One region of the Streptomyces sp. NPDC042371 genome, then DNA from elsewhere that is predicted to be linked to it. Evidence: riboswitches for the same ligand, from Rfam matches in the RefSeq annotation. Region 1 holds a riboswitch; each other region holds the start of a gene.
What was found. Region 1 has a riboswitch for cobalamin ahead of AC068B_RS36495 (cobalamin biosynthesis protein). Riboswitches for the same ligand answer to the same signal wherever they lie in the genome.
Positions count from the first base shown of each region.

Region 2: it holds a riboswitch for cobalamin, as region 1 does, so the genes downstream of both, AC068B_RS27695 (energy-coupling factor ABC transporter permease) here and AC068B_RS36495 (cobalamin biosynthesis protein) in region 1, are expected to answer to the same signal.
Region 3: it holds a riboswitch for cobalamin, as region 1 does, so the genes downstream of both, AC068B_RS05120 (ABC transporter substrate-binding protein) here and AC068B_RS36495 (cobalamin biosynthesis protein) in region 1, are expected to answer to the same signal.

Region 1 is NZ_JBWKAP010000018.1:15,201-18,465, forward strand. It holds gene AC068B_RS36485 (inorganic phosphate transporter) at 1-999, shown strand, start outside; gene AC068B_RS36490 (hypothetical protein) at 1,012-1,236, shown strand; cobalamin riboswitch at 1,357-1,497, shown strand; gene AC068B_RS36495 (cobalamin biosynthesis protein) at 1,608-2,573, shown strand; gene AC068B_RS36500 (cobyric acid synthase) at 2,570-3,265, shown strand, end outside.
Region 2 is NZ_JBWKAP010000009.1:213,741-217,005, forward strand. It holds gene AC068B_RS27685 (DUF3048 domain-containing protein) at 1-30, opposite strand, end outside; partial or broken gene AC068B_RS27690 (PTS transporter subunit IIC) at 306-1,048, shown strand; cobalamin riboswitch at 1,218-1,401, shown strand; gene AC068B_RS27695 (energy-coupling factor ABC transporter permease) at 1,432-2,187, shown strand; gene AC068B_RS27700 (energy-coupling factor ABC transporter substrate-binding protein) at 2,187-2,579, shown strand; gene cbiQ (cobalt ECF transporter T component CbiQ) at 2,586-3,265, shown strand, end outside.
Region 3 is NZ_JBWKAP010000001.1:1,156,458-1,159,722, forward strand. It holds gene AC068B_RS05115 (FecCD family ABC transporter permease) at 1-969, opposite strand, end outside; gene AC068B_RS05120 (ABC transporter substrate-binding protein) at 1,035-2,012, opposite strand; cobalamin riboswitch at 2,057-2,177, opposite strand; gene AC068B_RS05125 (M67 family metallopeptidase) at 2,181-2,603, opposite strand; gene AC068B_RS05130 (amino acid permease) at 2,689-3,265, opposite strand, start outside.

The DNA.
Region 1 (3,265 bases):
CTGCCCTCCAGCTCCTCCCACGCACTCTTCGGCGGCCTCATCGGCGCCGCGGTCATGTCGATGGGCTGGTCGTCGATCAACGGCGGCACCGTCGTCACCAAGATCCTGATCCCGGCCGTCGCGGCCCCGCTCGTGGCGGGCATCGCCGCGACGCTGGCCACGCGCCTGACGTACCGCATCGGCCGCAACACGGACCAGAAGTCCACCGCCAAGGGCTACCGCGCGGGTCAGATCGCCTCCGCCGGTCTCGTCTCGCTGGCCCACGGCACGAACGACGCGCAGAAGACCATGGGCATCATCACGCTCGCCCTCATCACGGGCGGCGTCCTGAACCCCGGTGCCAACCCCCCGATGTGGGTCATCGTGTCGGCCGGTATCGCCATCGCGCTCGGCACCTACCTCGGCGGCTGGCGCATCATCCGCACGATGGGCAAGGGCCTGACCGACCTCGCGCCGCAGCAGGGCTTCGCCGCCCAGACCAGCGCCGCGACGGCGATCCTCGCCTCCTCGCACATCGGCTTCTCGCTCTCCACCACCCAGGTCTGCTCCGGCGCCGTGATGGGCGCGGGCCTCGGCCGCAAGGGCGGCGTCGTCCGCTGGTCGACCGCGACCCGGATGTTCGTCGCGTGGGGCCTGACCCTGCCGGCCGCCGGTCTGGTCGGCGCGGGCGCCGAGTTCCTCACCAAGCAGGGCCCCTGGGGCATCGCGGTCACCGCCGCGCTGCTCGTCGGCGGCTCGGCCGTGATCTGGGTGCTCTCGCGGCGCAACGCCGTCGACCACACCAACGTCACCGACGACGAGATCCGCGCGGCCGACGACACCACGGGCGCCGAGCCCGCGGGCGTCGTGACCACCGCGATCGCCGCCGTCACGCCGCCCCCCACGGGCACCCTGGCCGCCTCGACCGTCGCGGACGAGTCCGTCAAGGCCGGAGTCACGGCCCCGACCACGACCACGACCGGCGCCATGGCGGACCCCGCCCGGCCCGCGACGGTGTAAGGACAGATCAGCATGAGCATCGACTGGGCAGCTCTCGGCTCCGTCTTCGGAGTCAGCCTCGCGGTGACGGTGGCCCTGGTGGGCCTGTTCACGCTCGGCATCGTCGGCCTCTCCCAGCAGGACAAGGCGGCCGCCTCCACGGGCGGCCAGGCGACCATGGCGCGCACCGGCGCGTACGCCTGCTTCGCGCTGTGCGCGGCGGCCGTGGCGTACGGGATCTATCTGATCGTCGCCTGACGGCAGCGTTCCCGGGTGGGGCGCGGAGCGTATGGAACGCTCCGCGCCCCACCCGTGTGTGAGGACCCCCGTGTGGGCCCCAACACACTCTCCCGCCGCAGGTCAACGGCGAGTTGACGGGCGTTCGGGGACCGTGGTGGACTGCCGGGGCCAACTACGGCGGCAGAAGAGGAAGCCGGTGCGAATCCGGCGCGGTCCCGCCACTGTCACCGGGGAGAACCCTCCCCGTGAGCCAGGAACTCTCGCCACCGATCACGTCGAACCAGGGCGCGGACACCCTGAGTGAGGACATATCGCCATGCGCGGCCGCCCGGTGCCGGTTCCCTCCCTGAGTACGAGTCCTCTCCTCAGCACGACGGCGGGCTGAGCCCATGAGTGCCGATCGCGACTTCGCGTACGGCGCCGCCACCGGATTCCTCGGTGACCTGCTGCTCGGCGATCCCCGCCGGGGCCACCCGGTCGCCGCGTTCGGGCGGGCGGCGGGCGCCGTCGAGCGGGTGCTGTGGCGGGACCACCGCGGGTGGGGCGCGCTGCACATCCTGGTCTGCGCCGGGGGCGCGGCGGGTGCCGCCGCGCTCGCCGCTTCTCTCGTACGCCGCTCCCCCGCCACATCCGTCGCGCTGACCGCCGCCGCGACCTGGGCCGTGCTCGGCGGGACCTCGCTCGGGCGCGAGGCGCGGGCCGTCGGCGGGGCGCTGGAGGCCGGTGACATCGAGGTCGCCAGGGAGCGGCTGCCCCATCTGTGCGGGCGGGACCCGCAGGCGCTGGACGCCGACGGAATCGCGCGGGCCGTCGTGGAGTCCGTCGCGGAGAACACCTCCGACGCCGTGGTGGGAGCGCTCGTGTGGGGCGCCGTCGGCGGGGTGCCGGGACTCGTCGCCTTCCGTGCCGTGAACACCCTCGACGCGATGGTCGGGCACAAGTCCGCGCGCTACCGGCGCTACGGATGGGCCTCGGCGCGGCTCGACGACGTCTTCGGCTGGCCCGGGGCGCGGCTCACCGCCGCGCTGGCCGTGCTCGCGGGGGACTCGCCCTCGGGGGCGGTGCGGGCATGGCGTTCCGATGCCGCGAAACACCCGAGCCCCAACGCGGGGCCCGTCGAAGCCGCCTTCGCGGGGGCTTTGGGCGTACGCCTCGGGGGGACCCTCTCGTACGCGGGACGGGTCGAGCACCGGCCCGTGCTCAACGCGGACGGGCACGACGTGCGCGTGGCGGACATCGAGCGGGCGGTGAAGCTCTCCCGGCGCGTGGGCCTGCTGGCCCTCGGCGTCGCGGCCGCCGCCCGGCTGACGTCCGGCAGGTCCAGCAGATCCAGTAAGTCAGGGAGAGCCTCGTGAGCGGTGGACTGCTCGTCGCCGGAACCACCTCCGACGCCGGGAAGAGCGTCGTCACCGCGGGCATCTGCCGGTGGCTGACCCGCAAGGGCGTCTCCGTCGCGCCCTTCAAGGCGCAGAACATGTCCCTCAACTCCTTCGTCACCCGCGAAGGCGCCGAGATCGGGCGGGCGCAGGCCATGCAGGCACAGGCCGCCCGCGTCGAGCCGACCGCGCTGATGAACCCCGTACTGCTCAAGCCGGGCGGCGACCGCTCCAGTCAGGTCGTCCTGATGGGCAAGCCGGTCGGCGAGATGAGCGCGCGCGGCTACCACGGAGGGCGCCAGGCGGCGCTGCTCGACACCGTCGTGGGCTGCCTGGAGGAGCTCCGGTCCACCTACGACGCCGTGATCTGCGAGGGCGCGGGCAGCCCCGCCGAGATCAACCTGCGGCGCACCGACATCGTGAACATGGGCATAGCGCGCGCCGCCCGCTTCCCCGTCCTGGTGGTCGGGGACATCGACCGGGGCGGTGTGTTCGCGTCGTTCTTCGGGACGACGGCGCTGCTCGGTGCCGAGGACCAGGAGCTGGTCGCCGGGTACCTGGTGAACAAGTTCCGGGGCGACGTCTCGCTGCTCGAACCCGGCCTCGACATGCTGCTCGGTCTCACCGGGCGGCGCACGTACGGCGTACTGCCGTTCCAGCACGGGCTCGGC
Region 2 (3,265 bases), on a different contig from region 1:
GGTGGCCCGGACTGTCGTTGCTGCCTTCAAGGCGTCTCCATTCGTGGCGGTGCGGCCGCCGCAGGGTCCGTGGCGGTGCAGCCGCAGATGTACCTCCCGCAGCGGTGGGGCCAATCACCCCTGGGCCATCCACCCTCGCCAGGTCACTCTTTCCGGGGGCGCCCCAGCGTGGCTCCGCCCCGAACGGCGCTGCGGACGTGCCGGGCCGCGCGCGTCGGAGAGAATCATGGACATGGCAGCGCTGAACGAGATCCTCCCCGTGGCAGCCGTGCCCTTCGACGCGCCCGCGGCCGACTGGCGCGAACATGCAGGGCCTCCAGTTCGGCATCGCCGTCGCCGTGATCCTCTTCGGCGTCCGCACGATCCTCGGCGAACTCGTCCCGGCCTTCCAGGGCATCGCCAGGAAACTGGGGCCCGGCGCGGTCCCCTCCCTCGACGCGCCCATCGTCTTCCCCTACGCACAGAACGCCGTCCCCATCGGCTTCATCTCCAGCTTCGTCGGCGGCCTCGTCAGCCTCTGCCTGCTCGCCTGGATCTTCCACCCGGCCTTCGGACTCGCCCTCGTCCTGCCCGGTCTGGTCCCGCACTTCTTCACCGGCGCGCGGCCGGGGGCTACGGCAACGTGACCGGCGGCCGCCGCGGCGCGGCCCTCGGCGCCTTCGTCAACGGCGTCATCATCACCTTCCTGCCCGCGCTGCTCCTGAAGGTCCTCGGCGCCTTCGGGGAGGAGAACACCACCTTCGGGGGCGCCGACTTCGGCTGGTTCGGCACACTCGTCGGTTATGCGGCCAAGACGGAGGAGACTGGCGGGTTCGTCCTGATGCTGCTGATCGGCGTGGCCGTCCTCTTCGGCGCGATCGTCGTGCAGAAGCGCGTCGTGGAGACCGGCTGGGACCCGGGTGCCCGCCGTGACGTACTGCTGCCGCCGAACCCGGACCGCGCCGCGGAGAAGGTCCCGGCCGCCGCCGGATCCCCCGTCGCGTACGCGAAGATCGCACCCCCGCGCGGAGCGCCGAAGCCGCCCCCGCCGCCGGACGCCCGGAGCTGACGGCTCCAGACCCACTTCTGCGTCCCCTGTGCGCCCCCCTGCCGCGTCCGCTCCACGCCACCTGCCAACTCGGTGCACAGCCTCTGAACAGGGGCGCACGTGGTGTATGCGCGCTCGCGCGTGCCACCGGCGCAACGAGCCCGCAAGTTGTCAGCACGTCCGTTGCGCACTAATGTCGCCACGCCTTGGTGAACGGGAAATCCGGTGTGATGCCGGTGCGGCCCTCGCCACTGTGATCGGGAAGTCCGGCTCCAGCCCTCGCGGCAGCCACTGGGTACTCACGTGCCCGGGAAGGCGGAGTCCGGTCGGTACGACCCGTCAGCCAGGAGACCGGCCAAGGCGCGTTGTCCATCCACGAGGTGCTGGAGAGGGTCTGCCGAGCCATGCACATAGCCGAGGGTTTCCTCCCACCGGCGCACGCGATCGCCTGGGGCGTAGCGTCCGCGCCGTTCGTCGTACACGGAGTCCGCTCCCTGACCCGTGAAGTCAAGGAACACCCGGAGAGCACCCTGCTCCTCGGCGCCTCCGGAGCCTTCACGTTCGTCCTTTCCGCCCTGAAGATCCCTTCTGTGACGGGCAGTTGCTCGCACCCGACGGGGACCGGACTCGGGGCGATCCTGTTCCGGCCACCGATCATGACGGTGCTCGGCACCATCACCCTGCTCTTCCAGGCGCTGCTGCTCGCCCACGGCGGGCTCACCACCCTGGGCGCCAACGTGTTCTCCATGGCGATCGTCGGGCCCTGGGCGGGATACGCGGTCTACCGGCTCCTCAAGCGGTACGACGTGCCGCTCATGGTCGCCGTGTTCTTCGGCGCGTTCGTCGCCGACCTGTCCACGTACTGCGTCACCAGCGTCCAGCTGGCCCTGGCGTTCCCCGACCCCAGCAGCGGCTTCCTCGGCGCCCTGGGCAAGTTCGGCGGCATCTTCGCCGTCACGCAGATTCCGCTTGCGGTCAGCGAAGGACTCCTCACCGTCCTGGTGATGCGGCTCCTCGTGCAGTCGAGCAAGGGCGAACTCACGCGCCTCGGCGTGCTGCTGCAGCGCAAGCAGACGGACGTGACGACCAAGCCGACCGAACCGAGCAAGTCGGCCGAGCCGACAAAGTCGACCGAGACGCAGACGGGGGCCAGTGCCTGATGAGCCGCAACGCGAAGATCAACACCCTGCTGCTCCTCATCGTGGCCGCGCTCGCCGTGCTGCCGATCGCGCTGGGACTCGGCGACGACGAGGAGGAGCCGTTCGCCGGGGCCGATGCCCAGGCCGAGACGGCGATCACCGAGATCAAGCCGGACTACGAGCCGTGGTTCTCGCCGCTGTACGAACCCCCGTCCGGGGAGGTCGAGTCGGCGCTCTTCGCCCTGCAGGCCGCCCTCGGCGCGGGCGTCCTCGCCTACTACTTCGGGCTGCGCAAGGGCCGCAAGCAAGGCGCGGAACAGGCGCGTGCGGAACAGGCGCGTGCGGAGCGGGCTGCCGGGCCGGACGCGCCGGTCGGCGCGGACGGTGCCCGGGCCGAGACCGAGCAGGTCTGACCCGGCGTGCTGCCCCTCGATGCGGCGGCGCACAGCAGTCGCTGGCGCCGCCGGCACCCCGTGGACAAGGCCGTGCTCGGGCTCGGCCTCACGATCCTCGCCATCTCGCTGCCGCCCTGGCCGGGCGCCGTCCTGGTCCTGGCCGCCGCAGTCGTCCTGCTGCTCGGCCCCGCCGGTGTGCCGCCCCGCAAGCTGTGGCGCGCCTACCGCGTGCCGCTCGGCTTCTGTGTCACCGGCGCACTCACCCTGCTCGTCCAAGTCGGCGGCCCCGAAGGGTTCGTGACCTTCGCGGAGGGCGGTCCGGCGCGTGCGGGCGGGCTGCTCCTGCGGACCTCCGCCGCCTCGCTCGGCGTGCTGCTTTTCGCCTTCACCACACCGATGTCGGACCTGCTGCCCCGCCTGGTGAAAGCGGGCGTGCCCGCACCGGTCGTGGACGTCGCACTCGTCACCTACCGGATGAGTTTCCTGCTCCTGGACTCCATGAGCCGCATCCGGCAGGCGCAGGCCGCCCGGCTCGGGCACACCACCCGCGCCGCCACCTGGCGCTCCCTCGCAGGTCTCGGCGCCACCGCGTTCGTGCGCGCCTTCGACCGGGCGAGCCGTCTGCAGGCCGGGCTCGCGGGCCGCGGCTACGACGGCACCCTGCGCGTCCTGGTGCCCGAGGCCCGCATCTCGCGCCCCTTCAT
Region 3 (3,265 bases), on a different contig from region 1:
CTGCGGCGCGGCGACGGTGCGTGCGGCGAGGTCGGCGGCGACCAGGAAGACCGCGCCCATCAGCGCGACGACCGGGAGCAGTGCGCGGTGCGCGGCGCCGACCAGCATGCGGGCGGCGTGCGGCACCATCAGGCCGACGAATCCGATGGCTCCGCTGTAGGCGACCAGGGCGCCGGTGAGGAGCGAGGCGAGGACGAAGACTCCGGCACGGAACCGGGTGGCGTCCAGGCCGAGGACGGTGGCGCCCTCCTCACCGGCGAGGAGCAGGTCGAGGGGGCGGGCCATCGACATCAGGAGGGCCGTGCCGAGGATGAGGGTGACGCAGGGCAGGGCGAGCATGTCCCAGCGGGCGTTGCCGAGGCCGCCGAGCGTCCAGTACAGGACCTCCTTGAGGTGGTCCGCGCTGTCGGCGGTGACCAGGATGAGGCTGGTCAGCGCGGTCAGGATGTACGAGACGGCGACGCCCGCGAGGATCAGCCTGCCGGTGGCGAAGCCGCCGCCTCCGCTGCGGGCCAGGGCGTAGACGAGGACCAGTGAGATCAGGGCGCCCGCGAAGGAGGCGGCCGGGATGGTGACGCTGGTCGACAGGGCGGCGCCGAGGCCGAAGGCGGAGCCGAGCACGATCGCGCCGACCGCGCCGACGGAGGCGCCCGAGGAGACGCCGAGCAGGAACGGGTCGGCGAGGGGGTTGCGGACGAGGGCCTGGAGGACGGTGCCGATGACGGCGAGTCCTGCTCCGACGGTGGCTCCGAGGATGATCCTCGGGAGCCGCACGTCAAGGACGATGGTGCGGAACGGCGAAGGCTCCGCGCGGCCCGTGAGGATCTCCAGGACGTCGGCGGTGGGGATGCGGACGGAACCGAGGGCCAGCCCGGCGAGCGTCACGGCGGCGAGGGCGACGGCGAGCACCGTCAGGACGACCAGGCGCCGCCCCCCTGAGCTCCGCCGATCGCCCTTCGGGCTCGTCAAACGCCGGACGGGCTGGGAACCCTGCCCCGCGGGGCTGCTCTCCCGCAGCTGGGTGCGCTGGCCGCTCACAGCTGCGCCGCCAGCTTCCTCACCGCCTCGGGTGCTCGTACTCCCGTGACCATGTCCGACAGCGGCAGCACCGCGAAGCTCTTGTTCTTGACGGCGGGGACGTCCTGGAGGACCGGATCGTCGAGGAGGCGCTTCTTCTTCTGGGCGACGGTCGTGGCGCCGTAGTCGAGGATCAGGATGGTCTCGGGCCTGTTCTTCACGACGGACTCCCAGGACGCGTCGCTGAAGGACTTGTCCACGTCGGCGAAGACGTTGCGGCCGCCCGCCCGCTTGATGATGTCGTTGCCGATGCCGCGGCCGCCCGCCGTGAACGCGGTCTTGTCGCCGCTGTCGTAGACGAAGACGGAGCGGGACTTCTTGCCCTTCGACTTCTCTGCGGTGGCGGCGAGTTCGCGCTGAGCGCCGCTCACCCACTTGTCCGCGCGGGCCCGCACCCCGAAGGTGGAGCCGACCTCGCGGATCTCGCGGTAGACGTCGTCCATGGAGACGGGCCGCTTCGCGCAGCCCTCGACGTTGAGGCGGCTTTCGATGCCGGACTTGGCGAGCGCGGAGCGGCTGCGGCCGTCGCTCGCGAGGAAGGCGCTCGCGTATCCGCCGTACACGTAGTCGGGGTTGGCGGCGAGCAGCTTCTCGTAGGAGGGGTACTCCTTGGCGAGGACCGGGATGGAGTCGTACGCCTTCTCATACTGCGGCAGGACCTTGTCGTCGAGGTAGGCCGTGCCCGCGAGGTGGTCCTTGAGGCCGAGTTCCAGCATGACTTCGGTGGCGTGCTGGTTCATGGTGACGGCGCGCTTCGGGGGTGCGTCGTACGTCGTCTTCACACCGCAGTTGGTGACGGTGTACGGGAATCCGGCGGTCTTGGCCGCGGGCTTGGTGTCACCGCCCGCGTCGCCCGAGTCCGACGAGGAGCACGCGGCGAGCGGGACGAGCAGGGCCGCGGCGGCCAGGGCGCGTATGCCGGTGTGGCGGGACATGGCTGAACTGCCTCCTCCAGGGGATTTCCGCGTCCCCTGCGTTGCGTGGAGGAGGACGGCAGGTCAGTTCCTGACTCCCCCGCCCCGGCTTCGGAGTGGGGTCACAGTGGCGGGACCGTGCCGGTTTCGCACCGGCTTCCTGGCTCCTGCCGCCCTCTTGAGTAAAGCTCAGTATGCCTCGACGACCTTTACTTCTTCTTCGGTGACCTCGCCGTCCACGATCCGGTACGAGCGGAACTGGAAGGGGCCCGCGTCGTCGGTGTCCGCCGTGGAGACCAGGACGTAGTGCGCGCCGGGCTCGTTGGCGTAGGTGATGTCGGTGCGCGAGGGGTACGCCTCGGTGGCGGTGTGCGAGTGGTAGACGATCACCGGCTCCTCGTCGCGGTCGTCCATCTCGCGGTAGAGCTTGAGCAGGTCACCCGAGTCGAACTCGTAGAACGTGGGCGAGCGGGCGGCGTTCAGCATCGGGATGAACCGCTCGGGACGTCCGGTGCCCTCCGGGCCCGCGACCACGCCGCACGCCTCGTCGGGGTGGTCCTGGCGCGCGTGCGCGACGATCTGGTCGTGGAGGGCCTGGGTGATGGTCAGCATGGCAGCCAGGATAAGCAGAGGGGCCCGCGCGTACCGAAGTGTGGTACGCGCGGGCCCGAATGCTGGACGGTGGCCTTGGGGAGCCTCAGTCCTTGGAGAGGGAGTCTTCCGAGGAGACCCCGCCGGAGGCGCCGATCTTGCGCTTGTTGAAGGCCGCGGCCTCCGGGTTGCGGCTCTTGAGGATCAGGTAGGAGACCGTCAGGATCGCGGCCCAGACCGGAGCGGCGTACAGCGAGATCCGCGCGTCCTTGTCGATGCCCATCATCACGATGACCATGCCGATGAAGAGCAGGGCGAACCAGCTGGTGTACGGGGCGCCCGGGGCCCGGAAGGTGGACTGCGGCAGCTCACCGCGGTCGGCCTTGCGGCGGTAGCGGATCTGGCAGGCCAGGATCATGATCCAGGCCCACATGCCGGAGATGGTCGCGAAGGAGACGACGTAGTTGAACGCCTCGCCCGGCCACTGGTAGTTGATCCAGACGCCGACCAGCATGAACGCGGCGGAGGCCGTGGTGCCGATGAGCGGCAGGCCGTTCTTCGTGAGCTTGGTGAAGAACTTGGGGCCCTGGCCGTTCATCGCGAGGTCGCGCAGCATGCGGCCGGTGGAGTACATGCCGGAGTTGCAGGAGGAGAGCGCGGCGGTGAGGACCACGAAGTTCACG